Regions from separate parts of the Arthrobacter sp. Y3223151 genome, predicted to be linked through region 2. Evidence: riboswitches for the same ligand, from Rfam matches in the RefSeq annotation. Region 2 holds a riboswitch; the other holds the start of a gene.
The links. A riboswitch is a leader RNA that binds a small molecule or an ion and turns the genes downstream of it on or off. The one in region 2 is predicted to bind cyclic di-AMP.
Positions count from the first base shown of each region.

Region 1: another riboswitch for cyclic di-AMP. It lies ahead of AC5RUP_RS05700 (M23 family metallopeptidase); the one in region 2 lies ahead of AC5RUP_RS05240 (C40 family peptidase).

Region 1 is NZ_JBNHGI010000002.1:412,310-426,814, forward strand. Features, by position in the region: gene AC5RUP_RS05695 (NlpC/P60 family protein) at 81-791, opposite strand; cyclic di-AMP (ydaO/yuaA leader) riboswitch at 808-981, opposite strand; gene AC5RUP_RS05700 (M23 family metallopeptidase) at 1,099-1,695, opposite strand; cyclic di-AMP (ydaO/yuaA leader) riboswitch at 1,873-2,086, opposite strand; gene AC5RUP_RS05705 (iron-dependent transcriptional repressor DtxR) at 2,186-2,881, opposite strand; gene serC (phosphoserine transaminase) at 3,130-4,263, shown strand; gene AC5RUP_RS05715 (HNH endonuclease signature motif containing protein) at 4,577-6,511, shown strand; gene AC5RUP_RS05720 (MFS transporter) at 6,615-7,880, opposite strand; gene AC5RUP_RS05725 (DUF3027 domain-containing protein) at 7,929-8,789, opposite strand; gene AC5RUP_RS05730 (cold-shock protein) at 8,800-9,183, opposite strand; gene AC5RUP_RS05735 (hypothetical protein) at 9,414-9,668, shown strand; gene AC5RUP_RS05740 (helicase-associated domain-containing protein) at 9,811-12,399, shown strand; gene AC5RUP_RS05745 (DNA repair helicase XPB) at 12,400-14,055, shown strand; gene AC5RUP_RS05750 (hypothetical protein) at 14,104-14,367, opposite strand.
Region 2 is NZ_JBNHGI010000002.1:303,421-317,925, reverse strand. Features, by position in the region: gene AC5RUP_RS05250 (HNH endonuclease signature motif containing protein) at 1-1,373, opposite strand, end outside; gene AC5RUP_RS05245 (MDR family MFS transporter) at 1,613-3,049, opposite strand; gene AC5RUP_RS05240 (C40 family peptidase) at 3,515-4,420, opposite strand; cyclic di-AMP (ydaO/yuaA leader) riboswitch at 4,424-4,588, opposite strand; gene AC5RUP_RS05235 (LysR substrate-binding domain-containing protein) at 4,839-5,771, shown strand; gene AC5RUP_RS05230 (MFS transporter) at 5,955-7,316, opposite strand; gene AC5RUP_RS05225 (MBL fold metallo-hydrolase) at 7,313-8,383, opposite strand; gene AC5RUP_RS05220 (aldehyde dehydrogenase family protein) at 8,670-10,133, shown strand; gene glsA (glutaminase A) at 10,138-11,952, opposite strand; gene AC5RUP_RS05210 (hypothetical protein) at 12,039-12,833, shown strand; gene AC5RUP_RS05205 (LapA family protein) at 13,030-13,458, shown strand; gene AC5RUP_RS05200 (DUF488 domain-containing protein) at 13,472-14,020, shown strand; gene AC5RUP_RS05195 (hypothetical protein) at 14,042-14,341, opposite strand; gene AC5RUP_RS05190 (phosphatase PAP2 family protein) at 14,462-14,505, opposite strand, start outside.

The DNA of each region.
Region 1 (14,505 bases), 110 kb from region 2:
CAGATCTTCCGCGCACCGGGTTTTAACGCCCGCAGCGCGCCCCGAAGGACGCGCCGCGAGAAAACCGTGACAGGAAGGGTTTAGCCTGCAGGACGGATGAAGACCGGGCCGGAGCCGATGTAGGCGCTGCCCAGGACAGTGCTGTAGCCCGCCCACCCACCGTGGACCGCCTGGCCGTTGCCGACGTAGATGGCCACGTGGGCCACGCCGGCGCCGCCGTTGGCGTAGTAGATGATGTCGCCGGGCTGCGGGGTGGCCACCTGCGTGCCGTAGGCAAAGAACTGCGCCGGGGCCAGGTCGCCCACCGCGAAGCCTGCCGCGCGCAGGGCGTTCTCGACCAGGGCCGTGCAGTCCTGGGCGACACCGATCTGTCCGTAGGCGGCCGCGACGATGGCGCCTGCGGCTCCGCTGGCGGCAGCCTCGCCGGCCTTCTTGACGGTCTTGGTTTCGTTCGACCCGGCGTCGTTGCCGGTCGTGGGGTTGATTTCGTTGGAGACGGCCTGGACAACCGGCTCCGGTGCGGGAGTGGAGGTGATCCCCGCGCGTTCGAAGGTCAGCTTCACGGCTGCGGAGGCCTGCACGGCTTCCACCTGCACGCGGGCCGGGGCCTCGACCCCTCGGTCAGCGTTGACGGCCTGGGCCGGGATGGTACCGGTCAGAACCAGGCCGGTAGCGGCGGCGATCACGGCACCCTGACGTCCCATGGTTCCCGCATTCGCGGACACAGCCTTGGAAATCGTCTCAAGCGGGCTCGTGCGGACGGGGGTCGCACGATGGCGGCCCGCAGTAATGCTCTTGGACACGGTCTGTACCTCTCCCAAATGCCTGCGAAGTGAGCTGTCGGGTTCGGATGGGAGTTCATCCGGCCGGCCGGCTTGCGGGCTGGTGGCCCGGGCCTGCTCGGCTTTACCCCAAGGACACCGTGCGATGTCCGGGAAGTGGTTCCCCCGCCTCTGCCATGCGATTCGGTGCGAACGAACTTCGGGCGACGGCAGAGTTCGGCATTCCGCCCGAAGGTGCCAGCCTGTTGACGACTGGCACGGGTGAAACCTTATAACAGTTTGCGGGATGTGTCACGTTCCGGTTACGGCGTGTTCATCACAGCCAGCCGGTGGGGTCCACCAGCTTGTCGTTGACCATTACTTCGAAGTGGAGATGGCAGCCGGTTGACGCGCCGGTGGTGCCGCTTTGGCCCACCATCTCCCCGCGCTGCACGGTCGCACCGACCGAGGTGTCAATGGTGCTCAGGTGGTTGTAGGTGGTCTTCAGGCCGTTGCCGTGGTCCACCACGATCCGGTTGCCGCCGCCGCCGACCTGGAAGCCCGCCTCGACGACGGTCCCGCCGGCCGCTGCGTGGACCGGGGTGCCGCAGGCTGCTCCGTAGTCCTGGCCGGTATGCAGCTCCCCGGCGTAGCCGGTGATGGGACTGACGCGGTAGCCGAACGGCGAGGTCATGGTCAGCTCGTCCATCGGCTGCGAGAGGGAGCCTTCGCTGCTGACCACCTGGGCATTGCTGCCCGAGGCGACCATGACCTGCTTCAGCTTCGTGTCCGGGTCGAACTTGCTGGTCAGTCCGGCACGCTCAAACGTCAGCCGGGCTTCGGTGGCGGCGGAGATGCTGCTGGCGGCCGGGGCATCCTGCGGGGCGTCGGCAGTGGCGCCGGCCGTCGTCGGCAGCATCACGGTCAGGGCCATCCCGGAGGCGGCTGCAACGATCGCTGTCTTATGCCCGACGTCGCGTGCGGCTGCTGCTACCGGCGAGGGTGCCGGCTGGGCGCGGCGTCGGCCGGCTGTTGCGGCACGTGGGCGTGAGTGTTCGGCCGGGGCGGTTGAACGGCGCCGTCCCGAGGCTTTGTGTCCTGCCAAAATTCTTTTACCTCTCCCAAAGCGCCTGCGAAGTTAGCTGTCGGATTCGAGTCAAGAGAAAACTCGGCCACACCGCACAGAGCGCCGGTGGAACGATTCACCGGGGCTTTGCCCGCTGCGGCTTCACCCCAAGGCAGCGAACAAACTGCCGCTTGGTGGGTCCTCCGCCCCTGTCTCACGGATACACGCCTCCGCCGACAGGGTTCGGCTTGCGAAGGGTGTGGGAATCGATGTCTCGATGCCCGGGTCAACTATACGTAAAACTCCGCGAAAGTAATAAATCCGTTATCCGGGGTGCGTGTTTTCAAGGGTCAACGTTTCATCGCATTGATACAAAGATGTGCGCGGCAACTTCCGGAGGCAGTTCCAAGGCCCCTTCGATCCCCGGCACGCGCACGGAAATGTACTCGCCGGCGGTCTCCAACTGAAGGCTTGCGCCGGGCTTCAGCCCGCCCTCTTCCAGCTGGAGCAATAGTTCCGGTTCCACCTGGATGGGCTCCGCCAGCCTGACGATGCTCACCTCTTTGTCGGACGTGTAGCTGCCCATGGCCTGTGCCAGATTGAGCACGCCGGTGGTGAACACTTCGGCCGGCTGGCCCCCGAGCGCTTCCAGGCCCGGGATGGGATTGCCGTACGGCGAAACCGTCGGCCTGCCCAGCAGTTCGTAGAGCCGCTGCTCGACCCGCTCGCTCATCACGTGCTCCCAGCGGCAGGCCTCGTCATGCACGTAGGCCCAGTCCAGTCCGATGACGTCGGAGAGCAACCGCTCGGCCAGCCGGTGCTTGCGCATCACTTCGGTTGCTTTTCGACGGCCCAGCTCGGTCAGTTCCAGATGCCTGTCGCCGGTGACGACTACGAGTCCGTCCCGTTCCATCCGCCCGATCGTCTGCGACACGGTCGGGCCCGAGTGCCGCAGCCGCTCGGCGATCCTGGCGCGCAGCGCGACGATGTTCTCTTCTTCGAGCTCGAGGATAGTGCGCAGGTACATCTCGGTAGTGTCGATGAGATCAGTCAATGGCTTCTTGCTCCTCGGCGCGGTGAAAAGGCTGCTCCAGCAGCTTGCATGAGGGTGTTTTCCCCTCCCCAGCCTAGCCTGTTTTCCTTACCGGACCGGCAGCTACGCCGCGGGCTGACGCGCCGAGCGGCCAACGCAACAATGCCAGCTTCAACTAACGGCAGCCCTTTGCGTTGAGGCAGAATGAGACGGGCGTTCAACGGCGAACCGCCATCGAGATCATTGCCACCACGCCAGGAAAGGTATTCATGAGCGATACCCAGTCCATCAGCATTCCCGCCGACCTGCTGCCGAAGGACGGGCGTTTTGGCGCCGGCCCGTCCAAGGTGCGCCCGGAACAGGTCGACGCCCTGGTCGCCGCCGGCAAGAACCTCCTGGGCACGTCGCACCGTCAGGCACCGGTGAAGAATCTCGTGGGCAGCGTCCGCGAAGGGCTCAAGGAGTTCTTCAAGGCGCCGCAGGGCTACGAGGTCATCCTCGGCGTTGGCGGCTCGACGGCGTTTTGGGACGTTGCGTCCTTCGGACTGGTAGAGCAGAAGGCCCAGCACCTGTCCTTCGGGGAGTTCAGTTCCAAGTTCGCCGCGGCCACCAACAAGGCTCCGTTCCTGGCCGAGTCCAGCATCATCACTTCGGAATTCGGCTCCCGGCCGGAGCCGCGGGCAGAGGCCGGCGTGGATGTCTATGCGTGGGCGCAGAACGAAACCTCCACCGGCGTGGCCGCTCCGGTGCAGCGTGTGGATGGTGCCGACGACGGAGCCTTGGTCCTCATCGACGCCACCTCCGCAGCGGGCGGGCTCGACGTCGACGTCACGCAGAGCGACGTCTACTACTTCGCGCCCCAGAAAAACTTCGCGTCCGACGGCGGCCTGTGGCTGGGCGTCTTCTCCCCCGCGGCGCTGGAACGGGCCGCCCGGATCGGTGCCACCGACCGGTGGATTCCCGACTTCCTCAATCTGGAAACGGCCATCGACAACTCGCTGAAGAACCAGACCTACAACACGCCCGCGCTGGCAACCTTGGTCACGCTCAACGCCCAGATCGAGTGGCTGAACGGCAACGGCGGCCTGGACTTCGCTTCCGGCCGCACCGCCGATTCGGCAGGACGGGTGTACCAGTGGGCGGAGGCTTCCGCCGTGGCGACCCCGTATGTGGCGAACCCGGAGCACCGCTCCAACGTCATTGCGACGGTGGACTTCGACGACTCGGTTGACGCCGCAGCGGTCGCCAAGGTGCTGCGCGCTAACGGAGTGGTGGACGTTGAGCCGTACCGCAAGCTCGGCCGCAACCAGCTGCGCATCGCCACCTTTGTCGCCGTGGAGCCGGAGGACGTCAGCGCACTGCTGGCCTGCATCGACTACGTGGTGGACCGGCTGCAGGGCTGACTCCCCGACGTCCCCCCGGCGTCGCGCCGCTTCGCAAAGGTCCGGCTTCCGTTCGCGGCGGCGGGACCTTATGCGTTGGCAGCGTTGCCTAGGGCGTTGCGCCAGGGGTGAGCGTCAGCGACGTGCGTCAGCAGTCTGCGTCAGCAGTCTGCGTCGGCAGTCTGCGTCAGCGGCGTGCCTCATTGGCGTGCGTCAGCAGCTCGCCTGTGCACGATGGTGCCGGCAGCGTTGCGTCCCACCAGCGTCGTCCCGCCGTCCAGCGAGCCTGAATGCTCGCCCCTAGACTGTCCGATGCAGCAGATAGCGTGTGGATATGGAGGGCGAGGGCGACGAGCTTCGATTCCCGGTTCCGGGACAGGGACTGGTGATGGACCTTGGGGTGCCCTCGCGTCCGGACAGTTCCCTGCTGGAAGCGCTGCTGCAGCACGTGGTGGCAGAAGCGCTGCTCCGGCGGTATGGCATCGGGCCTGATCGCGCCGGGCTCTTTCCGGCTGCCGCTGACCCTGATACATCTGATCCCAGCTCGGCCAGCGGGGTAGGCCTGCCCGTAGTGCCGGAGGACGCGGGCGGTGAGCCTGTGGTGCCCGAGGGCGGGGTGGGGGTGCCTGCCGTGCTGGCCGGTTTGTTGGCGGTGGTGGAGCCGACGGAACTGGATGACGTGCAGACCATGGATTATCTTTTGGCTGCGGCGCGGGTGGAGGCGTGGGTGCAGTCCTGCCGGGTCAAGGCGTTGGACCGCTTCGCCCGGCTGCGTCCCGGGATGGGCGGGGACCGCGACCCGGAAGGCTTTTCCCGCTTCGCGCGCCAGGAGATCTCGGCGCATCTGTGCACCGGTGACGCCGCGGCGCGGGCCATGCTGGCCGACGCCCGGCAGATCTGCACGCACCTGCCGGGCACTCTCGAGGCGATGGGCCGCAGCGACCTGGACTTGTCGCGCGCGAAGGCGCTGGCCCGCGGCTGCGCGGACCTGCCGGCCGAATGCCTGCAGGATTTCGAGGCCGCGGTGCTGCCCGGCGCCGGGGACGTCACACTGGATACCGTCCGGTCCCGGGCCCGGCGGATGCGGGACCGGCTACACCCGGAATCCCTGGCCCAACGGCACCGGCGGGCGAACGAGTCCCGCGACGTGCAACTGACCGACCAGGACGACGGGATGGCCGAACTGTGGATCCGGACCAGCGCGGACAAGGCGCACCTGGTCTTCGACCGGATCCAAGCCACAGCTAGCTCCCTCCAAGGCCCGGACGAGGCCAGGGCCCTGCCCCAACTCCGCGCCGACGTGTTCTCTGACCTCATACTGGCCGGCCGCACCTGCCCGGCCGCCGCGGCGGATACTACGACGGCGAACGACACCGTACCGGCGGCGCCGGCCGTGGCACCGGTAACCGCCGGCAGCGGCAGCGGCCGCTTCGTTGGAGGCGTGTCCGGGGACGGGACTGTCGTTCCAGAGCCGACGACCGCGGGCGATGGGGGCGCCCAGGCCACACCCAGCGGCGGTAACTGTGGTGGTGCGGGGCCGGGGATGCTGGTCACGGTGCCCCTGGCCACGCTGCTGGGATTGAGCGAGGAGCCCGGGGACTTGGCCGGGCACGGCCGGATCCCGGCAGGCATGGGACGGGAACTGGCGCAGCTGGCCAAGTCCTGGTTGCCGGTGCTCACCGACGACCACGGCCAGGCAATCGCGGCCGCCCGGAAACTGCGGACTCCGCCCGAATGGCTCAAACGCCTGGTCCGGGTCCGGGACCGGCACTGCCGCTTCCCCGGCTGCCGCCGCGCCGCCAGATACTGCGAAATCGACCACATCCAAGGGTGGGACGACGGCGGGCCAACCCTGCCGGAAAACCTGCAGTGCCTGTGCAGCGCCCACCACGCGTCGAAGACCGCCGGGCACATCCAAGCCGAGGCCGGCCCACACGGTCAGATCACATGGACCACGCGCACCGGCCACCGCAAGACCACCCACCCGGACGAGGGCTGGGACACCCTCCTGCCCCGTCCAAAGGACACGGAAGCGCCAGCCAACGGAGAAAACGAAGAGAACACCGACGGCGCCCCAGATGCAGCCGGAGACAACGCCCGCGGCGCCGCAGATGCAGCCAGAGACACCGACGGCGCCGCACCCGCCGCGGGAGACGCCGCCGCCTGCGACATCAGCGACCGCGGTGACCAAGCACCACCAAAACGATCGCTGGGCGGCATCGAACTGCCCGACGACAACACCGACCCCAACGCGCCACCCCCATTCTGAGCTTCCCGCGGCACGAGCAGAAGATGTCGGGGCGCCTGCGGAGAATGCCGTAACCTCAGCAGAGAATGCGGGGTGCGTGGGGCGCCTGCGGTCTCGGAATCTCTTAGCCGCGCCGGTCCGGCACGCCGTAGGTGATGGTTAGTTTCCGGGCCGCAGAGCGGTCGAAGCGCAGACGCATGTGGTGGGCACGCCAGGCCCACACGATCCCGATCGCGGCTGCGGCCACGCCGGACAGCGCGGCCACCCCCAGCCCCCAGCGCGGGCCAAAGCTGTTGGCCACCAAACCGACCAGAGGCGCACCGATCGGGGTCCCACCCATCAGGATGGCCATGTACAAAGACATGACGCGCCCGCGCATCATGGGAGCGGTCGTGGTCTGCACATACGCATTGGCGCTGGTCATGATCGTGATGGCGGCAGCGCCGACCGGCACGAGCGCCAGCCCGAACAGCCAAACCGTGGGGGCCAACCCTGCCACCGTGCAGGCGATGCCGAAGGCCACCGACGCGCCGAAGATATAGCGCAGCCGGGGGCGGTCCCGCCGTGCGCTAAGCAGCGAACCGGTGACCGAACCCGCGGCCATGACCGAGGAGAGCAAACCGAAATCGCCGGCATGCCCGCCGAACTCCGTGCGCGCCATGGAGGCGACAAAGACGGAAAAGTTCAGGCCGAAGGTACCGATGATAAAGATGGCAGCGAGCACGACCACCAGGTCGGGCCGCTGCTTCACATACCGGAAGCCTTCGAGGATCTGCCCGCGTCCCTTGGCGGCCTTCTCCCGCAGGTGAAGCTCCTGCCGTCGGATGGCGAGCAGCGCCGCGATCATTGCCGCGAAGGTGGCGGTGTTGATCAAAAATACCGGTCCGGGACCGATGGCGACGGTGAGCACACCGGCAATGGCCGGCCCGACCATCCTGGCCAGGTTGAAGGACGTGCTGTTCAGCGCCACCGCGTTGGGCAGGTAATCGTCGCGCACCACGTCCGAGACGAACGTCTGCCGTGCCGGCGCATCCACCGCTGTCACCATGCCGAGTGCCAGGGCAAAGGCGTAGACGTGCCACAACTGGGCGACGTCGGCGATCACCATCAATCCCAACGCCAAGCCCAGCACGGCCATCGAAATCTGGGTGGCCATCAGCAGCTTTTGCCGGTCAAAGCGGTCGGCAACCAGCCCGGCCCAGGGGGCCAGGACCAGTTGTGGCCCCATCTGCAGAGCCATGACGATGCCCATGGCAGCGGCGTCCTGCTCGGTCAGGATGTCGTAGACCAGCCAGTCCTGCGCCGTGCGCTGCATCCATGTGCCGATATTGGAGACCAAGGCCCCAATGAACCAGATCCGGTAGTTGAACAACCTCAGTGAACGAAACACGCTTTACCGCCCTTTCCGGCTGCATACCTGCCTCGTCGATGGGTCGCGTCAGGACGTAGTTTCGGCGCCGTCCTCGGTCGCGGTGACGTCGAAGGCCTCGGTCGCGGTGACGTCGGAGGCCTCGGCGCCGGTGACGTCGGAGGCCTCGGTCGCGGTGCCGTCGGAGGCCTCGGCGCCGTAGCCGTCGGTTACGTCCTCCGTGACCGGGCGCAGGTCCTCGGCTGCGGGCACGCCGTCCGCGGCTACATCGGAATCGTCTGCCTCGGTCCGATCCGTCGCTGCCACATCATCGCCAGCAGCTGCCTCGGCGCCGTCCGCGGCTTCCTCGGTGCGATCCGTCGCCGTCGCATCGTCGGCGGCAGCAGGCTCGGAGCGTTCCGCCGCCTCCGCTACTTCGTTCGCGGCAGCAGGCTCGGAGCGTTCCGCCTTCTCTGCCCCATCGTTTGCAGCAGCGGCCTCGGAGCGTTCCGCCGCTTCTGCTTCCGCCGCAGCCGCGGCTTCTTCGGGCCGAACCCGATCGGCCCAGGGCACCCACTCGGGGGCCAGCAGCGACTTCTCGGAGGGAAGCAGGCCCACTTCGCAAACAGTTGCTTCCTTGCCCCGCGGCACCCGGGCCAGCGTGGCGAACCACTGCCAGCCCGCGTAGCCCGCCAATTGGGCCTCGAACCGGTGGGTGACCAGACGGTCGCCGTCGGCAAAGGTGCCGACGTGTGCGCCGATCTGCTCGGACGGCGCGATCTCCAGCACGCCGTCACGCGCACGGTCCACCGCGGCGGCCAACACAGGGTCCAATTTGGGAGCGCGTCTGGCGGGACGACGCCGGGGCGCCGCCTCGGCCTGCGGCTCGTCGGCGACGGCTTGCCCCGCGTCAACCGTTTCAGCGCCGGCGTCGGTCATGTTTTCAGTCATCGAGGCCGCTCTACGCGTCCAGGTCGTCGGCTACGCGGCGGAGCACCGCGGCAACCTTCGACGCGTGGGAGCGCTCCGGGTAGCGGCCCCTGCGCAGGCCGTTGGAGATTTCGTCCAGCAGCTTGATCAGGTCTTCGGTGATCACGGCCATGTCCTCGGCCGGCTTCCGCGTCGCCCGGACCACCGAGGGAGCGGCGTCGAGGATGCGCGCCGAGAGCGCGGAGGGGCCGCGCCGGCCATCGGCTATGCCGAATTCCATCCGGGTGCCTGGCTTGACGTCTTTGACGCCGGCCGGCAGCGCCGAGGCGTGCAGGAACACTTCCTGTCCGTCCTCGCTGGCCAGGAATCCAAACCCTTTATCCGTGTCAAACCACTTGACTTTGCCGATGGGCACTTTGCTTACCTCGTTCTGCTTCATGATGCAGCGGTACCGCACGCTGCTGCGTTCTTACCATGGGCCCCGCCGGTAGCACAGCGGTCGCACACGCGACCGCGCCGAATCGGGGAAAGTCTGTCTCTAGGTTATCGCGTTCCGCTGACCGCCGAGCCCGTTGCCCGCCGCTTTCCGCTCGTGGCGTGAGCGCCGGGAATGAGGCTCCGGAATGGCGGCTGTAATCTGGTGTCATGCCCGCAACCGTCCCCGCCCACAATGCGTCCCGCCCCGCCGAGTCCGGTGTTTTGCACCGAGTGCTGGTCCTTGCCGCCGTCGTCGCGCTGTTGGCCGGTTTGGGCAGCCTGGGCGTGATTTTGGCCGGCGCCATGGCCGGAACCGAGGTGTGGGCCGGCTTTCTGGGACTGACTTGGTTCTGCTTTCCCATCGCCTTCGTGCTGATGGTGCTGCTGGTGGCCGGCAGCGTCCGCCGCCGCCGACGCAGCTAGCGGCGTAGCCACCCCTGCCCCACGACGGGCTGGTCCCCGCCGCTCCCGGCCGCCAAGACCTTCGCGGCCGGGCACCGTAGGCCGCAAGACCACCCCGTCCCTACACCGCTGGGCCGCAGCGGCGCGGGGTAACGTTAATCCGGTGTCCTCCATCCGCGCCCTGGCCGGCCAGTTGGCCGCCCGCAGCGACGCCGAGCTGCGGCAGCTGTTCGGCGCCCGTCCGGATCTCTGCCTGCCGGCCGTGCCGGACTTTTCTGCACTGGCTGCGCGCGCGTGCACGCGGATCAGCCTGCAGCGGGTGCTGGAACAGCTGTCCCGGCCCGAGCTGGACGTACTCGAAGCGGTAGTGCTCAGCACCGACGTGGATGCCGGACGCGCCGCCGACGCCCGCTCCCTGCGGCCGTTGCTCCTGCCGCCCGACGGCACCGCGTGGCTTCACGAACTGGGCTCCTGCCTGGCGCGGCTGCATGGACTCGCCCTGCTGCTGCTCGCCGAACCGCCCTCCCACGACGACGGCGGTGCCGCCCCTCCTTCCCCGGCTTACCTACCGGTGGCGAGCCTGGCCGAAGCACTCGGACCGTACCCGTCAGGCCTCGGCCGCAGCTACGCAGCCCTGGCCTCAGCCAGCCCCGCGGCCGCCGACCATATGATCCGGACGGCGCGGCTGCTGCGGGAGGCCGGTCATGCCCTCCCCGCCGACGTTGCCGAGCCGGACCCGGACGAAGGCTCCGGCGCCCCGTCCCCCGGCGTCCGGGCAGCCGCCGCCCTCGAGAGCTGGCTCGCCGACCCGCGGACCTGGCCGGCACTGATGGCCCAGGCACCGGAGCATACGGAGGAGCTGCTCGGGAAGTTCCGCCGCTCCCCGCTCGGGGCGCTGCCGCACCCGCTCGCCGATACCGGCCCGCGAGACACTACCTCGCCCATCGACTGGCTGGCCTCCCACGCGCTGCTGGTGCCCATCGACGCATCGCACGTGGAACTCCCCCGGCCAGTGGGCCTGGCGGTGCGCGGCGGCGCCGTGGCTGACCCTTGGCACACGCGGCCGCCGGAGGTTGCAGCCCGGCAGGTCCGGAATTCGCTGCGTGACAACGCGGCCTTCTCCGCCGCGGCCGAGACGCTGCGCCTGGTGGCCGAACTGTTGGAACAGATACGCCGGGGCCCGGTGGCCACGCTGCGGGCCGGCGGCGTGGGTGTCCGCGAAGTCCGGCGGCTGGCCGAGGCGTTGCGGATCGAACCGGGAATGACCAGCTGGCTGCTGGAGCTGTCCGCCGCCGCCGGCCTGGTCGTCCTGGACGTAGACACCTCCCGCTGGGTGGTCCCTGCGGGTGCCGCGTTCGGCTCCCTCGAGCGCCGGGACCAATGGCAGCTGCTGGTCGCGTCCTGGCTACAGCTGGACCGGGCGCCGTCATTGGTGGGCGGGCGGACCCCGTCGGACACCGCCATCAATGCGCTGGCAGCCGAGGCATCGCGGCCCGACGCACCGGCAGTCCGGCGCCACGTGCTCGAGGCACTGGACGAACTCTGCGGTGCGGCCGATTCCGCCGGCGGCCAAGCGGGGCACGGCACAGCGGAGCAGGGCGGACTGGCCGACAGCACGCCGGCGCCCACGCCGGAAGCGATTACCGCCTACCTCGTCTGGCGACGGCCCCGGCAGCAGCGCCGGTTCAAGCGCCTGGTTCCGGGCATCCTGACCGAGGCCGCGCGGCTGGGTCTCACCGGCTCCGGTGCGCTGACCGATCTGGGGCGGGCCACAGCGCAGGACCGGCTGGCCGACGCCGCCGCGCTGCTGGCGGAGCAGCTGCCGGCACCGCTGGACCAATTCATGCTGCAGGCGGACCTGACGGCCGTTGCTCCCGGGTATCTGGCCCCGGATATCGCCGCCGAGCTGTCCCTGCTGTCGAACGCGGAAGGCCAGGGCCCGGCGGCCATCTACCGGTTCTCGGCCGACAGCATCCGGCGCGCCCTGGACGCCGGCCGGGATGCGGCCGGGATCCTCGGCTTCCTGACCCGGCATTCGGCCACCGGCGTGCCGCAGCCGCTGGAGTACCTGGTGGAGGACACCGCCTCCCGGCACGGTGCGCTGCGGGTGGGATCGGCCGCGGGTTTCCTGCGCAGCGACGACGAAGATGCCCTGACGGACCTCCTCGCCGACCCGCGCACGGCCCGCCTGGGCCTGCGCCGGCTGGCCCCTACGGTGCTGGTGTCGCGGGCCAGTTCCCGCGACCTACTCGCCTCCCTGCGCCAGCTCGGTTATGCGCCGGCTCCGGAGGCCGACGACGGCGTGGCCCTGGGCGGCGGGGCCGGCACCGGCGGCGGCAGGGCAGGCACCGGCGGCGGCAGCACTTCCGCTGACAGCACCCCGGCCGATGGTGCCGCGGCGGCGCAGGCCGGCCGCGCGCCGTCGTCGTTCCCGGTCAGGACGAACCCCTGGGAACTCAGCGCCGAAGACACCGATGCCCAGCTGGCGATGCTGCGGAGCAGCGGCGTTCCCGCCCGCCCGGCCGCCGAGGCCGGGCCGTTGCTGGCGCTGGAAACGCTGCGCACCGCGGTCCGGTTGAAACAGAAGGTGCGGATCGGCATCGTGGACCCGGACGGCAACCACCGGCGCCAGGTGATGCTCCCGCTGTCCGTCAGCGGCGGGCGGGTGCGCGTCTTCGACCCCGACCGTGACAGCGAGCGCACCGTCTCCATCCACCGCGTGATGGACATTGAACTAGTGGAGGGCAGCTGAATGGCCAACGGACCCCTGATCGTGCAAAGCGACAAGACCATCCTGCTGGAAGTGGACCACGAACAGGCCACCGAGGCCCGGCACGCCATCGCCGCGTTCGCCGAACTGGAGCGCGCACCGGAGCACATGCATTCCTACCGGATCACTCCGCTGGGACTGTGGAACGCCCGCGCCGCCGGGCTGGACGCCGAACAGGTGCTGGACACGCTGCTGAACTACTCCCGCTTCCCGGTGCCGCACGCGTTGCTCGTGGACATCGAGGACACCATGTCCCGGTACGGGCGGCTGCGGCTGGAGAAGGACCCGCAGCATGGCCTCGTGCTGCGCACCACCGACTACCCGGTGCTCGAAGAGGTCATCCACGCCAAGAAGATCCAGCCGCTGCTGGGTCCGCGGATCGATGCCGAGACCACCGTGGTGCACTCCTCCCAGCGCGGCCAGCTCAAGCAACTGCTGCTCAAGCTGGGCTGGCCCGCGGAGGACCTGGCCGGCTACGTCGACGGCACGCCGCATCCGATCGCGCTGGCCGAATCCGCGGAACCCGGGGGCTGGCAGTTGCGGCCGTACCAGCGCCTGGCCGTGGAGAATTTCTGGGCTGGCGGTTCCGGCGTCGTCGTCCTGCCCTGCGGGGCCGGCAAGACGCTGGTCGGCGCGGCCGCGATGGCCACCAGCTCCACCACCACCCTGGTGCTGGTGACCAACACCGTCTCCGCGCGGCAGTGGAAGGACGAACTGGTCCGCCGGACCTCCCTGACCGCCGAGGAGGTGGGCGAATACTCCGGCTCGGTCAAGGAGGTCCGGCCGGTCACCATCGCCACCTACCAGGTGCTGACCATGCGCCGCGGCGGGCTGTACCCGCACCTGGAGCTCCTGAATGCCAACGACTGGGGTCTGATCATCTACGACGAGGTGCACCTGCTCCCGGCCCCGATGTTCCGGATGACCGCTGACCTGCAGGCGCGGCGGCGGCTGGGGCTGACCGCGACGCTGGTGCGCGAGGACGGCCGCGAGGGCGAGGTGTTCTCGCTGATCGGCCCGAAGCGCTACGACGCGCCGTGGAAGGACATCGAGGCGCAGGGCTACATCGCCCCCGCGGACTGCGTCGAAGTGCGGGTGGACCTGCCGCGGGACGAGCGGGTGGCCTACGCCATGGCCGACGACGGCGACAAGTACCGGCTGTGCGCAACATCCCCGACCAAGACCCCGGTGGTCGATGCCCTGGTGCGGGCGCACCGGGGCGAGCAGCTGCTGGTGATCGGACAGTACATCGACCAACTGGACGAGATTGCCGCACACCTGGACGCGCCCGTGATCAAGGGCGAGACCTCGGTGAAGGAACGGCAGCGGCTATTTGACGCGTTCCGCCGCGGCGAACTGCAGACGCTGGTCGTCTCTAAGGTCGCCAACTTCTCCATCGACCTGCCCGAAGCCACCGTGGCCATCCAGGTGTCCGGCTCGTTCGGCTCGCGGCAGGAAGAAGCCCAGCGCCTGGGCCGGCTCCTGCGCCCGAAGTCGGACGGCCGGGCTGCCCGGTTCTACACGGTGGTGGCGCGGGACACACTGGACCAGGACTTCGCGGCCAAACGCCAGCGCTTCCTGGCCGAGCAGGGCTACGCCTACACCATCAAGGACGCCAACGACGTGCTGCAGCCGTAGGCCGGTCCGGAGCTGCCGCCGTAGGCCGGTCCGGACCGGCCGCCGGCCTCAGCGCAGGCCGCCGTTTCGGTACAGCTGCATGAAGGCCTCTTCGCGGACCTCCTCCAGCCGCTGGTAATCAACCGCCCAGCGGCGCCGGTCCATCCGGCGACGGGCAAGGCTTCGGCGTGTGGTGCCCGCCGCCGCGCTCAGCGCCCTCGCCGTGTCGCGGAGCAACTGCCGGAGGTCCAAGCGTCGGGAACCGTCGAACTCCTCAACCGCCTCGTAAATATCCGTTGCTTTGGATTCGCGGGCCAATACTGCTGACTGCATGATTTCCCTTTCGGCTTGTGCCGGACTTTCGCCGACGAATCAAGAATCCGTCGCCGACAGGTGTGGCGGCATCGGGCAAACGACCCATTTGCCCCGGCCGGGCATGGGGCATCCGGGCCGCCCTGCACGCGCAGCATT
Region 2 (14,505 bases):
ACGCCATTGTCGACAGAGGTCAAACCACCCTTTTCAAACCACTGGATGTGATGCACTTCGGTCCAGGGAGCGGGCGCAGTACAGCCGGGGAAGGCGCAACCTCCGTCCCTGGCAATGATCGCCAGCCGCATGTACTTCGGAAATAACCGCTGGGACTGGCCGACATCCAGAATCGCACCCGTACCGGAGAGGATCACCGGGATGATGTCGGCATCGCAAGCTATCCGCCGGATTGTCTTGGCGGTCAGCGGCCCGGAGAAGATGCTGGTTCCCGGACGTCCGACTTCGGAGGCCAAGTCCTGGTAGTCGATGGTGACCAGCAGTTGCGGGCGGCGTCCGCCAGCGGCTGGCAGAAGATCGGTGGTGAGAGCGATTTTGCAGGCACCAATGAGTCCGTCGAGCTGCTTCTGCTGGCGGGTACGCCCGTCCTCTACCGTCGCATCAACTAAAACGTCCGCTCCGCTGTCCTCAGCATCCGCGTCTGTGTCGGCGTCGTTCTCGGAAGCGCCGTTCATTTGGGAGTCGGTGTCAGGTGCGTCGACCGTGTTGAATCCTACTGCCCCGGCCGTGGCCGTTCCTTCCCTCAACCGAGGGTTGGTGGCGGTGTTGTAGACGGTTGCAAGAACCTCGTTCTGCTCGTCGGTGGCGTTGATTTCGTAGCAGTGCAGGCCATTGCGCCGCCCGCGATAGAACAGGCCCTGACGTGCTTTGAGCTCGGCTGGCCCCAGGTCGGCGCCGGTTGGGTTGAGGCCGCCTTCCCAATGCCGGATCAGCAGCCTGAGCGAGTCGGTGTCGTAATCGGAGGCATGCTGAACCAGTGCCTCTTCCATCTTGCGGAGCTGCTCCGGGCAGGCGGTGCGACGCAGCCCGTCGACAGCCTTCCGGATAAGAGTTGCGGCTTGGCCGGAGACCATTCCTTCGTCCATTGCACGGGCGAGCACCGGCAGCCTGGGCGGCACAACAGGCTTACCCTGGGGCGCCGGGCGGACTTCGGTGGCTTCGGCGAGCTGGAAGCGTCGTGCAGCCTCCTGCCGGGGAATGCCCAGCTTCGCCCGCAGATAGTCTTCGTTCGTTTTGTAGGCGCCGCGCAGACGTTGATTTGGTTCCTCGGGGTCATGCGGCTTGTCCGTTTCTCCAACGGCGGCGATGTTTTGCGCTTTGATGATGCCAGCCAGAATCAGCTGGGTTTGACCAACAATGTTGGCCAGCTCTTCAACCTGTGCCGCCGTCCGGGCCACCGACTTGGTACTGCGGGTCAGCCCGTCGCGCCGAAGGCGATGATTCAGTTCACTGACCTCGGCGCGGATCCGGGCCAGCAGGACGGAATCATCCTGCCCTGCTCCCGGAGCCTCATCCAGCACCTCAATCGCCATAAATACAGCCTATGAAGCCCTCGAACAGGGTAGGAGAACCAAGGGTCGGTATGTGGATGAGCACGCGCACGGGGCTGGCTGTGGAGAAGAAGTGAATGAGTGCTCAAGCACGGGAATCGAGCGTCAAGCGTTCTCGATGTGTGCAGTCCGACGTTGACCGGCTCAAGCGACCGGACCTCGACCGACTGGGGCGTGAAGGAGCTCGGCCGGATAAGTGCAGCTGGGCTCCAGAAGCACCGTCAGCGGGCGACCGGCGCGCCGTCCACTGAAGCCGGCTCGTCGGCAGGCTCCTCCACCGGTTTCCGGATGAAGAACGCCGCCGCCACGGCCACGATGGAGATGAGGGCGCCGGTCAGGAAAGCCATCCGCACACCGCCTGCCACCGCCGTCGTCGTTGCCGCACCTCCGGCGGAAAGGGCGGCCGCCTGCATGGACATGACGGTGACGAACATGGCGGTGCCCGCGGCGCCGGCCACTTGCTGCACCGTGCCGATGACGGCGCTCCCGTGCGAGTACAGCTGCCTCCGCACCGACCCGAGACCAGCGGAGAACAACGGCGTGAACAGCAGCGCCAGGCCCACACTGAGCACGATGTGCGCCGCCAGCAGCGTCAGCGGGGCGGTGTCCTCGCCGACCGTGGAGAAAAACCAGAGCACGGCGCTGACTACCGTCGTCCCCGGCACCAGCAGCACCATCGGGCCGAACTTGTCATAGAGCCGTCCGACGGCCGGGGCCAGCAGGCCCATCAACAGCCCGCCCGGCAGCAGCATCAACCCGACCTGCAGCGGCTCGAGCCCCAAAACCTGCTGCATATATATAGGGAGCAGAATGATGGTGCCGAACAGCGCGGCCATGCTGACAGCCATCAGCCCGACGGACACGGAGAAGTTGCCGGAGCGGAAGGTCCGCAGGTCCAGCAACGCCCTGTCGGAGCGCTGCAGCCTGACCTGACGCAGCAGGAATACCAGCAGCCCCACGCCGCCGGCCGCAAACGCAACCCACATGGCGGCACCCGTGCCCGGACCCGCCGTCGTTGTTCCGTGCCCGGCGCCGACCTGGCTGAGGCCGTAGATCAGGCCGCCGAAGCCGATGGCGGAGAGCGCCACGGACGGCAGGTCCAGCGGCACCGGCCGGGGCTCGGTCACGTTCTGGATCCGCCGGTTGCCGACCGCCAGCATGGCCAGCGCGATCGGCAGCACCAGCCAGAACATCCAGCGCCAGGACAAGGTGTTGAGGATGATGCCGGAGATGGTCGGGCCGATGGCCGGCGCCACCGATATGACAATCGAGACGTTGCCCATCGTCTTGCCGCGGTCCTCGGCCGGCACCAGGTTCATCAGCGTGGTCATCAGCAGCGGCATCATGATCGCGGTGCCCGACGCCTGGACCACGCGGGCCACCAGCAGCACTTCGAACCCGGGAGCCAGCGCGGCCAGCAGCGTTCCCGCGGAGAACAGCGCCATCGACGCGGTGAAGACCTGACGGGTGGTGAAACGCTGCAGAAGGAACCCGGTCACCGGGATGACCACCGCCATCGTCAGCATGAACGCCGTGGTCAGCCACTGCGCCGCGCGGGCGCTGATGTCCAGGTCGCCCATCAGTTCGGTCAGCGCGACGGACATGATGGTCTCGTTCAGGATCACCACGAACGCTGAGACCAACAGGATGCCAATCACGCGGCGGTTCCGGCCACGACTCATCAGACGTCAGCCCGCTGCGGGCAGGTCCGGGCCGTGCCGAGGCTCTGTTCGTCGACATATCTTTATTCACGGGAAGATCCTCGAGTGGAAATCGTGCTGTTGCGGGCGGCCGGAAACAGCCCAAAAACGCCGGGCGCAGGCGGAGTAGTAGCTTAACCTGCCCCCTTTGACTCCTATTCCCGGCCGTCAACCTCGAATAAACAACGACGCCGGTGCTCGCCGCCGGGCGCGAACCGCCACCTGCGGGGGAGGGTACGCGCGCGAATGGTTCCCGCCCCGGTCCCCGTCAAGAGGAGCACTCCCGCCCATAGTAGAAGTGGAGTGAGAATCCCCGCACGCGTTAAAAGAGGAGAAGCCCCGCCGGCGCAAGGCCGACGAGGCTTCCCTGTGATCCTGGACCGGCCGTTGGGGGAATAGCCGGTCCAGGAGTCTTTGGGGTGGTTACATCGTGTAGTAACCGGTAACGGGCATGGCGTTCACGTCGTGCACCAAGGTGCCCTGGCTCGGGTTCAGGGCGCTGATCATCTTGCCGCCGCCCAAGTAGATGCCCACGTGGCCGCCGCCGTTCTGCACCACCAGGTCGCCCGGCTGCGGGTTGCTGGTCGGGGTCAGGGCGCTGCCCTGGTGCTGGCTGAGGCGGGGCAGGTCGACACCAGCCTGTGCGTAGACCCACTGGGTGAAGCCGGAGCAGTCCCAGCCGGCCGTGGAGGTGCCGCCCCAGACGTAGGGCGTTCCCTGTGCCGACATGGCGATGTCCACGATGCTCTGGTTGCCGCCGGTTGAGGCGGGCTTGATGTCGGCGCTGGCCAGCGAGACAGTCGCGGCGTCGGTCGACGCAGCCAGGGTCGTAGCGGCTCCGCCGCCACCCTGCGCTGCCTGGCCGCCACCGGACTGGGTGCCCTGCGCGGATCCGGTCAGCACGATCTGGTCGCCCGGGTAAATGATCGAGTACGCGCCCAGGCCGTTGATGGCCAACACGTCCTGCACATTTTTGCCGTACTGGGCGGCGATCGTGCCCACGGTGTCGCCCGCGACCACGGTGTGCGTGGTGGCACCGGCGTCGACAGCCGAGCTGGTAACGGAAGCGCGCTCCACCTCGAAGCCGGCGTTGGCCGGAGCGGCAACGGTGTCCGTCGCGTTGGCAGCGCCGTAGGTCGGGACCGTGACATCGGCGGCGGCATTGGCCGGCAGGCCGGCACCCAGCATCAGGCCACCGGCGGCGGTGACGACGGCGGCGCCGCGGCCGACGGTTCCGGCGCGGGACGAGACAGCCTGGGACAGACCGGCCACGGTGGCGTTGCGGACCGGGGTGGCACGGTGGCGTGCGCGATTGTTTTTGAGCAGCAAGAAGATACCTCTCCCAATGCCTGCGAGGTAAGCTGTCGGGTTCGGGTGGGAGTCACCCGGCCGTGCGGCAGCGCGGTATGCACTCCGTACGACTTAACCCCAAGAGCCCCAAGAGGGGCCCGGAAAGTGGGTCCCCCGCCTCTGCCAGATGTCTAGCGAACGAACTCGGAAAGGCTGGCAGAGCTAGGCAATACCCTCCGAGGACATCGGCGCATGATCGCCGACGTGATGAAAACATTACATAACGGTTCGGTAACTGTCCAAGCCCTGAAATTTACCTGTGCATAACCTGAAAGCCATCCATCGTTGGGGAGCACGCAAGCTCTCCGCGGCCGCTGGAAAGCGCCCGACACGGTACATCGGGCGCAACAATCTGCTGGTTACGCAGCCGGTGCGGGCCAACTTGTACGCTGGCAGAGTGGTGGACTTCACGATTAAACAGCTGCAGTACTTTGTCGCAGTGGCCGATCATGGCTCAATCTCGGCCGCCGCGGCCGCCAGCCACATCTCGCAGGCGGCCATGTCCCAAGCGCTGACAGAGCTGGAGCGGATCGTCGGCGCGCAGCTGATGGTCCGGCACCGGTCCCGCGGAATCGCCCTGACCGGCGTCGGGCAGCAGTTCCTGCGCGACGTCCGGAGCCTGGTCCGGCATGCCGACGACGTGCAGAACAGCATCATCGAGCGCCAGCAGGGGTTGGTCGGCCCGCTGGCCATCGGCTGTTACAGCACCCTGTCCGCCTTCTGGGTTCCGGTGATCAGCGAACGGTTCATCAAGCCGCATCCGCGCCTCACCGTGACCATGGAGGAAGGCGAAGCCGCCGAGCTGCAGCACCGGATGCAAGAGGGCTACCTGGATGCGGTGCTGACGCACACTCGGCACCTGTTGCCCGGCGTGCAGGCCCGCACCGTCAAGGAAGGCCGGCCCTACGTCCTGCTGGCCGCGGACCACCCGCTGGCTTCCCGGAAAAGCGTCCGGCTGGCCGAGCTGGCCGAAGAGGACTTTGTCTCGCTGGACATCCCCACCGTGCGCGACAACCAGCTGGTCAATCTGCGGCTGTCCGGGCTGGATCCGAAGATCGCCTGGCGTTCGTCAAGTTTTGAGGCGGTGCGGGGCATGGTGGCGCGCGGCCTCGGCTACACCGTGCTGGTGCAGCGCCCGCCGGGCAATTACAGCTACGACGGGCTTCCCCTGGCCACGGTGGAAATCGACGGACCGGTCGGGCACAGCGACGTCTGTGTGGCCTACGCCAGCGTCACCCGGCCCAGCCTCAGGCTGCGGACATTCCTGGACTTCTGCGCCGAGGTCGGCGGCGCGGCGGCGAGCGGATGGGACGAGCACACGACGGCGTGACCCAGCCCTGTCAGTTTCGGCGAGCAAGGTGACGGGCGGGCACACGACGGCGTGACCCGCCTCGGCGACGCGGCCAGCAAAGTGCCGGGGCGGGCACACGACGGCGTGACAATGCTTAACCGCGACGGCGGCCGCTGCCCCGGGCAACGGCCGCCGTCGCGGTTAAACGCATGGCTGGAGGAACTACATGTTCTCCGCGGTAAGGTCCTGGTCCTTTCCTTCCTTGATCGCCAGGATGCACAGCCCCGCGAGGACGAACGCGCCGGCCCAGACTGTCGCCACCAGCCACAGCGCGCCGCCGGCCGCCAGCACCAGGCCGCTGGCGATCATTGGCGTGAAACCTGCGCCCAGAGTCGAGGAGAGCTGGTAGACCAGCGAGGCGCCGGTGTAGCGCATCCGGGTTGGGAACAGCTCTGCGGTAAACGCCCCGAACGGGCCGAAGATCGTGCCCTGGATGACGCCGTTGGCCAGGAACAGCCCGATCGCGAACAGCCACAGGGTCCCGAGCTCCAGCATCCACATGATGGGGAAGGCCAGTACCGCGCCGGCGGTGATGCCGATCAGCATGACGGGCCGGCGGCCGAGCTTGTCGCTGTGCCGGGCCGCAAACCAGATGGCGACGACGGTCAGCGCCGCGCCCAACGCTTTGACGTTCAGGACGCTGGTGCGGTCCAGGCCGACCTCGTCCACCACGTAGGAGATGGCCCAGACGGTCATCAGGCCCTGGACGGTGTAGGAGCTCATCCCCACCAGCGTGCCCATGATCACGTTCTTCGGGTACTTCGTCAGCACCTCGAGAATCGGGATCTTTTTCTCCTCGGCCTTGTCCTCCAGCGCCAGGAACAGCGGGGACTCGGCAACCTTGAGGCGGACGATCAGGCCGATGCCCACCAGGACGATGCTGATCAGGAACGGCAGCCGCCAGCCCCAGGTCAGGAACTGCTCGTCCGGCAGTACGGACACGGCCGAAACCGCGAGGGTGGCCAACACCGCGCCGGCGGGACCTCCCATGTTGGCGAAGCTGGCCGCGAACCCGCGGCGTTCCTTTGGAGCGTGTTCCAGGCCCATCAGCATGGCACCGCCCCACTCGCCCCCGACGGCCAAGCCCTGGACGATGCGCAGGACGATCAGCGCCAGCGGAGCGGCCATGCCTATCTGCGCCGTGGTCGGCAGCAGGCCGATCAGGGTGGTGGCGACGCCCATGAGCACCATGGAGGTGATCAGCACGCCCTTGCGCCCCAGCCGGTCACCGAAGTGGCCGAAGATGATCCCGCCGAGCGGCCGTGCGATGTAGCCGACCGCCAGTGTGGCGAACGAGGCGAAGATCCCCACTGCGGGGTCCAGGTTCACGAAGAACACCGTGTTGAAAACCAGCGCCGCCGCGGTGGCGTAGAGGATGAAATCGTAGAATTCGATGGCGCTGCCCAGGAAGCTTGACGCCAGGATGCGCCGCATTTCCGGGGTGTTGAGGCTGGGGACCTTCAGGTCCCCGGGTTGCCTGTCGTTCGTGGCAGGGGCCGACGCCGTCGTCGTGTCATTGCTCATGGTGCAACCGCCATTTCGTCATGATCGGCGACTCCGGTGAATTCCGGGTCGCTGGAAGAGAAGGAGATAACGTCCAGATCGTCGGGGATCAGGAACGTGCCGTTGAAGTCTTTGCCGTGTGCCTGCCAGACGGCGTCCGGCGTGGTTCCCGGCACCAGGTGGTGCAGCGCCAGGGTGCGGGCGCAGGCCTGCCGCGCAATCGCGATGGCGTCCTGCGGCGAGGTGTGGGACCTGCGGTGGTGGTCGATGGAGGCCCGGGCTTCGTCGGTATCGATGCTGCCGTACGCCCGCTGCACCCAGTCGAAGTCGATGGCCTCGTGCAGGAGCAGGTCCGTGCCGCGGGCCAGTCGCACCAGGTTTTGGCAAGGGGCGGTGTCGCCGGAGATCGTGACCGAGCCTTCGGCCGTGTCGAACCGGAAGGCGAAGGCGGGTGCCACGGGCGGATGCTCCACCAGGGTCGCTGTCACGGTGACCAGTTCGTCGCGGTAGATTTCGAACGGCTCCATCCCGGCCGGCGTCGGGTTCTGGTTCGGGTGGTAGCCGATGGCCTCGGGGACGACGATGTCTTCGGCCACGAAATAGTCCAGCGGCGAGGGGCGCAGGGCGTCGATGACCCGGTCGTTGAGATCGGTGGCGTACGCCTGCATCAGGTGGTGGAACATGTCCCGGGTGCCCGGCGTCGGCAACTGCGGGAAAACGGGCGACGGCGGGACCGTGGCGCGGGGGGAGGGCGGCGGCAATTCACCGCGGTCGCCCGGTCCCAGGATGCGGATGCTCCGCTGTCCCGGGGTGAGGGTGAATAGGCCGAAAATCGCCAGCCCGGCCAAGTCGATCGTGTGGTCTGAGTGCAGGTGGGTCAGGAAAATCCCGCGCAGGGACGAAACCTGCAGGCCAGCTTTCATCAGCTGGCGTCCGACGCCGTTGCCGGCATCGACTAGATAGACGGCATCGCCGACGACGACGGCGGTGGCGATGCCGGTGCGGCGGCCGGCGTTCTCACCGGTCCACCAGCGGGGACCGCCCGCCGTGCCCAGCGTGACGACGTGCGGCTTGAGGGAAAGGGTCATGGGTCGAGCTCCTCGAAATTCTTTCCGCCTGTGGTACCGGCGGAACCTGAATTCCATGATGCGGCTCACACACAGTTTCGTAAAACGGTAATAACCGGCCAACTTAAACGCTTTTACTTATGACGCAGGCAAGCAAGCGGCCGGCAGCCTGCCCTCATCCGCGTCCTTGCCATTGTCCGGGCCCGACGGCGGGAGTAGGCTCCGCCTTATCCGGGCTGCGGGGACGGCCGGCGCTTCGGCTGTGGCCGGCGGCGCGGCCCAGCCACTTCGGAAAGGAATGAGCGCCATGCCCATCACGCGTGAGTTGATCATCAACGGCGAGCACGTCCCGGCAGCCTCCGGCAAGACCACCGAGGACATCGGCCCTTACACGGGCGAACCCTTCGCCACCGTCGCTGCCGCCGGGCCGGAAGACGTCACGCGAGCGGTTGACGCGGCCTCGGCGGCCTTCGACGCGTGGGCCGCAACGCCTCCCACCCAGCGGGCCAAGATTTTCCTGAAAGCGGCGGACCTGTTCGAGGAACGGATGCAGCAGGGCATCGAGTTGATGGCCGGAGAAGTGGGCGGCGTGGCGGTCTGGGCCGGGTTTAATGTCCAGCTCGCCGCCAACATCCTGCGCTCGGCAGCCGCAGCCACCACCGCACCGCGCGGCGACGTGCTGGCCACCGACCTGCCCGGCAAGTTCTCGTTCTCCGTCCGGCAGCCCTACGGGGTGGTGGCGGCGCTGTCTCCGTGGAACGCGCCCTTCATCCTGGGCATGCGGGCCATGGCCATCCCGATGGCCGTGGGAAACACCGTGGTGCTCAAGCCCAGCGAGGACGCGCCGCTTTCCTGCGGCCTGTTCCTGGCGGACGCTTTGCTGGATGCGGGCCTGCCCCCGGGAGTACTGAACGTCATCACGAACGACCGGGCGGACGCGAACGAGGTGGTGAGCACCCTGGTCTCCGACCCCCGGGTGCGGAACGTGAACTTCACCGGTTCCACCAAGGTGGGACGCATCATCGGCACGCTGGCGGCGCAAAACCTGAAGCCCGCGGTGCTTGAGCTCGGCGGCAAGAACTCCCTGGTGGTGCTCAAGGACGCCGACGTCGACTACGCCGTGCAAGCGGCGACCTTCGGCTCGTTCATGAACGCCGGGCAGATCTGCATGTCGGTGGATCGCGTGATCGTGGACCGCAGCATTTCCGAGGAGTTCTCGAGCCGGTTTGCGGAGAAGGTCGCCAAGCTGCCCACCGGGGACCCGATGAAGCAGGACACGGTGATCGGGCCGCAGGTCACGCAGGCCTCGGCGGACCGGCAGTATGCATTGATCGACGACGCCGTGTCCAAGGGCGCGACGGTGCTGGCCGGCGGCGGGAAGGCGGCCCAGGCCGTGGTGCCCGCGACCGTGCTCTCCGGGATCACCGAAGAGATGCGGATCTACGACGAGGAGATCTTCGGTTCGGCGACGACGGTGATGGAGGTGGACGGACCGGAACAGGCGGTGAAGCTGGCGAACGACACTAACTACGGCCTGACCTCGGGCGTCATCACGGAGAACCTGGCCGAGGGCATCGAGGTGGCACAGCGGCTCAAGACCGGCATTGGCCACGTCAACGACCAGCCGGTGCTGGATGAGCCGATGGCCCCGTTCGGCGGCATCCAGGCGTCGGGCTACGGCAAGTTCGGCGGGCAGGCCGGCATCAATTCGTTCACCGAGGAGCGCTGGATCACCATCCAGCAGAACGGGCACGCGCAGTACCCGTTCTGAGCTGTCAGTCGCGGATGCGCACGGCCGTTTCGCGCATGTACCGGTCCACGTGCGCGTACGCGTCGCGGGTCAGGGCTTTCCAGAGTTCGACGGCGAGGCGCGGGTTTTCGCTCTCCAGCCGGCTCATGGTTTCGGCCGGGAGGAGCCTGACCCGAACCGGGCCAACGGCGCGCACGGTGGTTTCCTGCCGGTCCGCGCTGCCGAGCGCCATTTCACCGAACGTCATGCCGGCGCTGAGGGTGGTGAGTTTGACCCTGGTGTTCTCCGGCCCGGTGGAGGTGGTGGTGACGCGGCCGGACAGGATGAAATAGACACCGGCGAAGCGCTGGCCGACCCGGCGGATGAGCTCGCCTTCGTCATACTCGCGCTCTTCCATCAGCTCCGCGAGCGCGGCGGAGTCCTCCGGGCCGAGCGGGCTGAGCGCGGGCGAATCGGGCACCTCCACCGTGGCGGGCCTGCAGAGCTCGTCGCCATAGCCGGCGATCAGCCGGTTCTCGGCGAATTCGACGGCGGTGCTGCGGGTGGCGAACGACGGCACCGGCCGCCCGGATTCCTCGAACCGCTGCGCGAGGGCGCCCTCGCCGTCGATCATCACCAGTTCGCGCCCGGCATCCGCGAGCGAGGCGCGAAGCTGCTCCAGCATGTCCAGGGCGACCGGGGCGGTTTCGTCCACCCGGCGCATGTCCAGGATGACGAGTTCCACCGACTCGTCCAGGTCGCTGACCTCGCGCACCATGGATTCCGTGCCGGCAAACAGCAGGTCTCCGTTCAGCTCGATCACGCGGGCGCGGTGCCCGTTGGCGCGCAGCACCTCGGCGGCCTCGTCGTTGCGGCGGATCCCGGAGGGGGCGTCGGTGATGTCGTAGCTGGCGCGGATGGCGTTGCGGCCGGTGCGCGCGGCCCGGACGAAGTGCAGCCCCATGTCGTGCGAGATCCGCCGGCTGGCCGCCACGCCGCGCACGCTGCTGCCGTGGTCGTCCAGCGGCGGCGAATAAACGGCCAGGCCCAACTGGCCCGGCAGCACCGCGAGCAGGCCGCCGCCGACCCCGGACTTTGCCGGCATGCCCACGTCCGAGAGCCACGCACCGGCGTCGTCGTACATGCCGCAGGTAGCCATCACGGAGAGGACCCGTTCCTCCACCTCCAGGTCCAGCACCTGCTTTCCGGTGAGCGGGTTCGTGCCGCCGTTGGCCAGGGTGGCCGCCATGACCGAGAGGTCGCGGCAAGTGACGAGCACCGAGCATTGCCGGAAGTAGTCCTCGGCCACCGGATCCGGATCCTGCTCGATGATCTCGAAGGAGCGCAGCAGGTGGGCCAGCGCCCGGTTGCGGTAGCCGTGCCGCGCCTCCGACTGGAACGTGCGCTCGCTGACCGACAGGTCGCGGCCGGCGAAGGCGGAATAGTGCTCAAGGATGCGCCGGAAACCCGTCTTGCCGCCGCTGCCCTTGATCAGGGAGGTGGCGGTTAGCGCCCCGGCATTGATCATCGCGTTGGCCGGTCGGCCGGTGCCCGGAGCCAGCGAGATCTCGTTAAAGGCGTTGCCCGACGGCTCCACGTCCACCTTGCGGTCCACGGCGTCCAGACCCAGGTCGGAGAGCGCCAGCCCGTACGTGAAGGGCTTGGAAATGGACTGGATGGTGAACTCTTCGTTCGAATCGCCGACCTCGTACACGTAGCCGTCCACGGTGGCCAAGCAGATGGCGAACTTGTTCGGGTCCGCGCCGGCCATCGCGGGAATCCCGCCGTACGGCTTGCCGTCCTTGAGGCCGGCGAGCTCGGCGTGCAGGGTGCGGAGATAGCTCTGGATAGGGGAGTCCATGATGCCAGCCTATGGGGTGGCTGGAACGTACAACCACCGGGACCGGGCTAGGCCAAGCCCGGAACCCGGCAGGTTAGATTGGCGGTATGACCGATCCCGGGCCGGTGCCGGCCGCCGACAATCCGCTGTTCGACTTGCTGAGCGCCGGTGATCGCGCCGGGGTCCTTGGCTACGCGGCAGCCATGCCGGACAGCGAAAAGCGGCGCCAGAAGTCGATGGTCCGGAGGCTCCGGATGGTGGTCTCGGCAGAGCCGACCGGCGAGCGCTCGCCGGACGGGTGGTGGCGGGGCCCGTTGCAGCCCGATCATTGGGCCGCCGCGGACATCGCCCACATGGCCTGCATCGGCGCGGAACGGTCCGCCGGCCTGTCCTACACCGATTTCAAAGTTGCGCGCGACGTGCCGCCGGTGTTGTTTCCGGGCCACCTGGACCTGTTCGTCGAGGCATGGGCGGCCCGCTACCTGCGCAATCCCAAAGGCTGGGACCGCAACCGCGGTATCGACGCGATGTTTGACTGGGTCCGCGACGGCCTCGTGCCCGCCCCGGCGCATCGAGGCGCGATGCTCCTGCTGTTGAGCCAGACGCAGGTTAAAGCCATCGACTTTCTAAAGTTCCTGCGGGCGCGGCCGGGCCTAATCGACGTGACGCTCAAGGAACTGTTCCACGTACCCGGAATCAAGGGTGCCAGCGCTATGCAGTTCGATGAGGGCAATCCCTGGGAGAACCGCAAGCTGGCGGTTCTGCTGCCCCAACTGGTCAAGCTGGGCTACTGGGACGCCGAGTGGGTCCGGCAGGGGATTGAACGCGTCCTGGTGAGCGACGAATGGCCGGACTACCAGAAGCGCTTTTTCAAGCTGTTGCGCAGCAACCTCGCGGACTAGCAAGGGCCGGCAGCGGACCTCGAAGGCTCGGCCATGCGGCAGGCCGTCCCGTTCATGGCTGGAAGCTGCCAGGCGGCCACATCGAAGTGCATCACGTCGCGGTGCACGACGTGTTCACGGTCTGACGCCGGTGTCGCTGCGCTGATGCATCGTCTACGCTGAGGGAAAAGGCGCCGCGGCGAAAGGCAGGACAGCAATGACTTCCAATCCGCAGGGCACGGGACGGGACGGAGCCGAGGCCGGGGGCACCAACACCGGCCGATCGGGAGCCGGGCCGTCCGGTGGCTCCGGGCAGGGCACGCCCGACGGCCTTGGGCCCAAAACCGGCGGGACAGGCAAGGATGGGCGCGAGGCGAGGCAACAAGGCACGCGGCTGGGGATGATCTGGACGTCGGTGGTCGTTGCCCTGCTCCTGCTGGTGCTGCTGATTGTGTTCATCGCGCAGAACCAGGACCAGGTCCTGCTGCGCTATTTCGGTTTCGAGGGGCAGGTCGCACTGGGGCTGGCGCTGTTCGTGGCGTCGGTCGCCGGGGGAATCTTCGTCGCCGCCGCCGGGGCTGCCCGCATCATCCAGCTGCGCTACCGCACCCGCGTAAGCCGCAAGAACGGTTCGGTCCCGCGTTAACCCGGGGTCGCAGATGCCACAAGACGTACACCGCCGGCTGTACACGGTCGGTCACGGCACCAGCACGCCCGAAGAGCTGGCCGAACTGCTCCACGGTGCCGGCGTGCAAAAGGTCCTCGATGTCCGACGCTTCCCGGGCAGCCGCAAGCATCCGGACATGGGCCGCGACGCGCTCACCGAATGGCTTCCGACGGCGGGCCTCGGCTACCGCTGGGAAGAAGAGTTGGGCGGACGACGGCGGATTCCCGCCGGCGAGCCGGAGCCGGACAGCTGGTGGCAAGTCGCTGCGTTCCGGGCCTATGCCGCCTACACCCGCACCCCGGAATTTGCCAACGGACTGGGACGCCTGCTGACCGACGCCGAGGCCGCCGACGTGGCGATCATGTGCAGCGAGAGCGTGTGGTGGCGCTGCCACCGCCGGATCATCTCGGACGTCTTGGTACTGCTGCACGCCTTTGAGGTGGTGCACCTGCTGCCCGGCGGCAAGAAATCCTTGCACGAGCCGTCGGCGGGTGCGCGAACCGATGCCGGCCGGTTGTACTGGGACCTGCCGGCGGCCTGACGCCCGCGCGCTGGGGGGCGGTCAGCGCTTGCGGCCGAAGACCAGCGAAGCCAGTGCTGTCGCAGCCGTCACCGTATAAACCGCCGGCCAGGCGCCGATCTTCTTGGCCAGCGGGTGGGACACGCCGAAGGCCGTCAGATAGCCACCGGTCAGTGCCGCCGCCCGGCCGGTGCCGGCGTTGCGCTGCCACATCGCGAAGGCTCCGGCTCCCGCAGCGGCCAGCACGGCGCCGGCCAGCGGGCGGTTCTTGGTCGCCTGGCCGGTCTTGAAACCGCCGAGCAGGCCGGTGCTGGTGAGCAGGGTGGGGAGGACGGAACTCATGGGCATCTCCTTGTACGTCGGGACTTCCAGACTATCCCCGCCCACTCGCCAGCGGGGTGCTCGGCAACCTTGGCCGGCGTCCTGGTCGAACCCGCCTGAAGGCATCTGCCCGAGGTGCCGCTAGGGTGCCGCGGGCGGGGATCTCCTTCTGGTTGACTCCCGGC